Regions from separate parts of the Variovorax sp. FG153 genome, predicted to be linked through region 1. Evidence: predicted binding sites of a transcription regulator. Region 1 holds the regulator's gene; the other holds the start of a gene.

Region 1 (3,184 bases):
GCTCGCCTATTACAAGCAGAAGCGCAACGGCAACGGCGACGAGTGGATCGAGGGCGAGTCCGAGGTCATCGAGTACGACAGCCGCGCCGACAACGTCAAGTTCATCCGCCGCGCCGTCATGCGCCGCCTGGTCGGCGCCACGCCCAACGACGAGAGCAGCGGCGCGCTGATCGTCTACGACCAGAGCAACGACACCTACACCGTCAACGGCTCGACCGTGCCGCCGAACGCCGGCGTGTCGGCACCGGGCGGCGGCGGCCGCGTCAAGGCCATCCTCACGCCGAAGTCGGCCGCGCCCGCGGCACCGGGCGCCTCGGCCCCGGCCACGCGCCGTCCCGCGGCCCCGGCGGCCACGCCGGCCCCGGGCGCCGGCCTGCGCCCGAGCACCACGCTCAGCGGCGAAGCGGAAGAGCGCAAGTGATCGAAGCCGCCGGAACCCAGGAAGCCAACGGCGTGCCGGGCAGCCGCCTCGTCGCGCGCGGCCTGCAGAAGAGCTATGGCAGCCGCAAGGTGGTCAAGGACGTCTCGCTCGACGTGCAGAAGGGCGAAGTCGTCGGACTGCTCGGCCCCAACGGCGCCGGCAAGACCACCTCGTTCTACATGATCGTCGGGCTGGTGCGCGCCGACGCGGGCGAGATCTCCATCGACGGCGAGCCGATCGCCCACATGCCGATCCACCGCCGCGCGCGCATGGGCCTGAGCTACCTGCCGCAGGAAGCCTCGATCTTCCGCAAGCTCACGGTCGAGGAGAACGTGCGCGCGGTGCTCGAGCTGCAGCGCGAACCCGACGCCAACGGCCGGCCGCAGGCGCTGTCGAAGCAGCGCATGGAAGAGCGCCTGTCGGAACTGCTGGCCGACCTGCGCGTCGACCACCTGCGCGATTCGCCCGCGCTCGCGCTGTCGGGCGGCGAACGCCGCCGCGTCGAGATCGCGCGCGCGCTGGCCACCCAGCCGCGCTTCATCCTGCTCGACGAGCCCTTCGCCGGCATCGACCCGATCGCGGTGATCGAGATCCAGCGCATCATCAGCTTCCTGAAGGAACGCGGGATCGGCGTGCTCATCACCGACCACAACGTGCGCGAGACGCTGGGCATCTGCGATCACGCCTTCATCATCAGCGACGGCCATGTGCTGGCACAGGGCACGCCCTCGGAGATCGTCGACAACGCCGAAGTGCGCCGGGTCTACCTGGGCGAGCACTTCCGCATGTGATGACCCTCGCGCCAGCCATTTCCTGAGGGCATGAAACAAGGCTTGTCGCTGCGCGTTTCGCAGCATCTCGCGCTGACGCCTCAGCTGCAGCAGTCGATCCGGCTGCTGCAGCTCTCCACGCTCGAGCTGAGCCAGGAGGTCGAGCAGATGCTCGACGAGAACCCCTTCCTCGAGCGCACCGCCGAGGAAGCCGCGCGCGAGGAATTCGGCCTCGACGCTGCCGACACGCCCGCGCCGCGCGAGGACACCGAGCGCGAGGCCGAGAGCGACTACGCGGGCGCCGCGCCGTCGACCTCGACCACGTCCACCGAGACCGCCTCGTCGTCCGAGGCCGAGCCGGCCCTCGACTCGCCCGAGCGCGAGCCCGACTGGGAAGGCGACGGCACCGTCGACATGGCGCCCGACGACAGCGAGTGGGGCAGCGACGCGCCTGCGCGCAACAACAGCAGCACCGGCGACGACGAGCGCGCCGATGCCACCGAGCTCGCGCGCAGCCAGGAATCGCTGCAGTCCTTCCTGCACCGCCAGGCGCTGAGCCTGCGGCTCAACGAGAACGACAGCGCCGCGCTGCGCTTTTTGATCGAGTCGCTCAACGACGACGGCTACCTCGAGGATTCGCTGCCGGCGCTGGCCTCGGGCCTCGCGGGCGACGACAACGACCAGTTCGACGAGCTGGTGCACCACTTCCAGGTCGCGCTCGGCCTGCTGCAGAGCCTGGAGCCCGCGGGCGTGGGCGCGCGCGATCTCGGCGAATGCCTCGCGATCCAGCTGCGCGCGCTGGCCGACGAAGACGAGACAGAGGAAGAGGAGCTGGTGCGCAAGACCGCGCTCGCCATCTGCAAGCAGCCGATGGAGCTGCTCGCGCGGCGCGACTTCAAGCGCCTGGCCACGCTCACGCGCACCAACGAGGAACTGGTGCGCTCGGCGCTGCAGGTCATCGCGCGCCTGGAGCCCAAGCCGGGCCGCCGCTTCGTCGACGTCGAGCGCAACATCGTCATTCCCGACGTGATCGTCACCAAGACCGGCCGCGGCACCAACGTGAAGTTCCGCGTCATGCTCAACCCCGAGGTGATGCCGCGGCTGCGCGTGCACGACATCTATGCCGGCGCGCTCAAGTCGCACAAGGGCGAGGGCAGCCAGGCGCTGTCGCAGCGGCTGCAGGAGGCGCGCTGGTTCATCAAGAACATCCAGCAGCGCTTCGACACCATCCTGCGCGTGAGCAACGCCATCGTCGAGCGGCAGAAGAGTTACTTCGTGCACGGCGAGCTCGCGATGCGCCCGCTGGTGCTGCGCGAGATCGCCGACGAGCTCGGGCTGCACGAATCCACCATCTCGCGCGTGACCACCGCCAAGTACATGGCCACGCCCTTCGGCACGGTCGAGCTCAAGTACTTCTTCGGCTCGGCGCTGGGCACCGAGACCGGCGGCAATGCCTCGAGCACCGCGGTGCGCGCGCTGATCAAGCAGTTCGTCGGTTCGGAGAGCGTGAAGAAGCCGCTGTCGGACAGCCAGATCTCCGAGATGCTCAAGGAGCAGGGCATCGAGTGCGCGCGCCGCACCGTCGCCAAGTACCGCGAGGCGCTGCGCATCGCGCCCGCCAACCTGCGCAAGGCCCTGTAGAAAGCCGCCGATGGCCCGACGCCTGCTGTCGCGCCGTGGGCTCCGGGTGTTCGCCCTCGCGGCCACGCTGCTGGCCGCCGGCTGCGCCTCGCTGCCCGACGAGGCACCGCGCACTCCCACCAAGGCCATCGCCGTGTCGAAGGACACCGCGCTCGGGCGCATCGCGCTGGCCGCGCAGCCCGACCCCGACCTCAGCGGCTTTCGCCTCATGCCGGGCGGCGACTTCGCCTTCGACACCCGCATCCAGCTCGCGCGCCGGGCCCAGCGCACGCTCGACGTCCAGTACTACCAGATCGAGAACGACGAGACCGGCCGCTACCTGCTGCGCACCCTGCGCGACGCCGCGCAGCGC
Region 2 (3,184 bases), on a different contig from region 1:
AGCTGCTCGAACGCGAGGTAGGCATAGGGCGAGATGAAGTCCAGGTAGAAGTCGATGTGCTTCATGCGTCGATGTCTCCGATGGCCGGCGCCCGCCAGATGCCGGCCCGGGCCCGCCACTCTATCGCGCGCCAGACCTGCCGCCGCTCGTCGTCCTCCATGCGGCTCCAGCCCGCGATCTCGGGGATGGTGCGCAGGCAGCCCTCGCAGAAGCCGCTGAGCCGGTCCATGCGGCACACCGAGCTGCAGGGCGAGGGCACCGGCTCGGCCCGCTCGCGCAGGTCGGCGGCGCGGTCGGCCAGGGCCTGCGCTTCGGCGACGTTCACGCCGCGGCCACCACCACGTCGGCCACCGGTGCGCCCGTGAGCGTCTCGAGGTCGTGCGGGCGCAGCTGGAACACCGCGTGCGGATGGCCCGCGGCGGCCCAGATCTCCTCGAAGCGGAACAGCTCGCGGTCGATCAGCACCACCGGCTTGGTCACATGGCCCACGGGCGACACGCCGCCGATGGTGAAGCCGGTGCGCGCCTTCACGAAGTCGGCGTCGGCGCGGCCGGTCTTGCCGACGATCGCATCGACCTTCTTCTCGTCGACGCGCCGGTCGCCCGAGGTGATGACCAGCACCGCGACCTCGTCGCTCTTGCGCCGGAAGATGATGCTCTTGGCGATCTGGCCGACCGCGATGCCGAGCGCGTCGGCCGCCTGCTGCGCGGTGCGGCAGGCGTCGTCGAGCATGCGCGGCGCATGCGGATGGCCGGCGTCCTGGAGCACGCGCGCAACGCGCTGGACACCGTCGGGAAGGGAATGGAGTTCGGAGCCGCACATGGCTTGGGTCTTCGGAGGTTCGTGGGGGCGCGTGCCCCGCGTTGCAGGCTCCCGAGCATACGAAAAAGCCTGCGGCACCGCACCAATGCGGAGAACGCGGCACCGCCGCCGCGCCGATTCGGGTGCGATTCCGGTGCACGCGCGGGCCGCGGCCGGTCTTTTGGGGCGGCATGGATATTGCTGAACCTCGTCGCGGACCTCCCGGCCTGGGTGGGTCCGCAGTGCCTCCGCTAACGACGGCGGGGTTCGAACGAGCCGATGGCGATGAGCCGCCGGATTCGTTTGTCCATCCGATTACTCGCATCCGTTCCGTCGCGGAGGCCTCCTGCCGCTGTCGCCCGACAGCCTTGGTGGCCCGCCCTCGAGGACCGGCTGCCCCCGCAGGACCTCAGCATGAAAATCGCAGTCATCGGCCACGGCATGGTCGGCCACAAGTTCCTCGAGCAGCTCCATGCGCTCGGCATTCCCGGCGCGGAAGTCACCGTCCTGTGCGAGGAGCCCCGGCCGGCCTACGACCGGGTGCACCTGTCCGAATTCTTCGCGGGCAAGACGGCCGAAGACCTCTCGCTGGTCGAGCCCGGCTTCTTCGAGCGCAGCGGCTTCACGCTGCGCCTGGCCGCGCGCGCGGTGACGGTCGAGCGCCGCAACAACACCGTCACCACGGCCGACGGCGAGGTCGTGGGCTACGACAAGCTGGTGCTGGCCACCGGCTCCTTCCCCTTCGTGCCCGCGGTACCCGGGCGCGACCGGCCCAACTGCTTCGTCTACCGCACCATCGAGGACCTCGAGGCGATGAAGGAATGCGGCGCGCGCTCGCGCAGCGGCGTGGTGGTGGGCGGCGGCCTGCTCGGCCTCGAATGCGCGAAGGCACTGCGCGACATGGGCCTCGAGACCCACGTGGTGGAGTTCGCGCCGCGGCTGATGGCGGTGCAGGTCGACGAAGGCGGCGGCCGCGCGCTGCGCGAGAGCATCGAGGCGCTGGGCCTGCACGTGCACACCGGCCGCAACACGGTGGAGATCGTCGACGGCGCCGCCGCGCGCCACCGCATGGTGTTCGCCGACGGCAGCTACCTCGAGACCGACATGATCGTGTTCTCGGCCGGCATCCGCCCGCGCGACGAGCTCGCGCGCCAGTGCCTGCTGGCCGTGGGTCCGCGCGGCGGCGTGGCGGTCGACGACCACTGCCGCACCAGCGACCGCAACGTCTACGCGATCGGCGAATGCGCCTCGTGGAACGAGCAGACCTTCGGCCTGGTCGCGCCCGGCTACGACATGGCGCGCGTGGCGGCGCGCCACATCGCGGGCGAGCAGGAAGCCGCCTTCACCGGCGCCGACATGAGCACCAAGCTCAAGCTGATGGGCGTGGACGTGGCGAGCATCGGCGATGCGCACGGCAGGACGCCGAAGTCGCGCGCCTACCAGTTCATCGACGAGCGCAAGAAGGTCTACAAGAAGATCGTCGTCAGCGAGGACGGCAAGCTGCTGCTCGGCGCGGTGCTGGTGGGCGATGCCGCCGAATACGGCACCCTGCTGCAGATGGCGCTCAACGGCATCGCGCTGCCCGAGGACCCCGAATTCCTGATCCTGCCCTCGAGCGACGGCAAGGCCAAGCCGGGCCTGGGCGTCGAGGCCCTGCCCGACAGCGCACAGATCTGCTCGTGCAACGACGTCAGCAAGGGCCGGATCTGCGAGGCCGTGGGCCAGGGCGCCTGCACCCCGGCCGCGATGAAGGCCTGCACCAAGGCCGGCGCCACCTGCGGCGGCTGCGTGCCGCTGGTCACGCAGGTCATGAAGATGGAGATGGCCAGGCGCGGCATGGCCGTCGACAACCACCTCTGCGAGCACTTCCCCTATTCGCGCCAGGAGCTCTACCACCTGATCCGCGTGGGCGAGATCCGCAGCTTCGCCGACCTGCTCGCCAGGCACGGCAAGGGCCTGGGCTGCGACATCTGCAAGCCCGTGGCCGCGAGCATCTTCGCCTCGTGCTGGAACGAGTTCGTGCTCAAGAAGGACCTGGCCGCGCTGCAGGACAGCAACGACTACTTCCTCGGCAACATCCAGAAGGACGGCACCTATTCGGTGGTGCCGCGCATGCCGGGCGGCGAGGTCACGCCCGACGGGCTGATCGCGGTCGGCCAGGTGGCGAAGAAGTACGGCCTCTACACCAAGATCACCGGCGGCGCGCGCGTGGACATGTTCGGCGCGCGCGTCGAGCAGTTGCCCGCGATCTGGGAGGAACTGATCGCGGCCGGCTTCGAGTCGGGCCATGCCTACGGCAAGTCGCTGCGCACGGTGAAGAGCTGCGTCGGCTCGACCTGGTGCCGCTACGGCGTGGACGACAGCGTGGGCCTCGCGGTCGAGC

Evidence for each region. Region 1 encodes sigma-54, which starts transcription at its own class of promoters, with help from an activator protein. Its sites were predicted from a motif close to TGGCANGNAANCTGCTTT; they were not measured.
Region 2: the regulator sigma-54 is predicted to act here: its motif matches at 989-1,006, upstream of nirB (nitrite reductase large subunit NirB).

What each region holds. Positions count from the first base shown of each region.
Region 1 is NZ_JBMDKG010000018.1:49,800-52,983, forward strand. It holds gene lptA (lipopolysaccharide transport periplasmic protein LptA) at 1-421, shown strand, start outside; gene lptB (LPS export ABC transporter ATP-binding protein) at 418-1,212, shown strand; gene ACODT0_RS20160 (RNA polymerase factor sigma-54) at 1,243-2,832, shown strand; gene ACODT0_RS20165 (phospholipase D family protein) at 2,843-3,184, shown strand, end outside.
Region 2 is NZ_JBMDKG010000004.1:190,856-194,039, forward strand. It holds gene ACODT0_RS07515 (2-hydroxychromene-2-carboxylate isomerase) at 1-65, opposite strand, end outside; gene ACODT0_RS07520 (DUF1289 domain-containing protein) at 62-325, opposite strand; gene ACODT0_RS07525 (YbaK/EbsC family protein) at 322-822, opposite strand; gene nirB (nitrite reductase large subunit NirB) at 1,216-3,184, shown strand, end outside.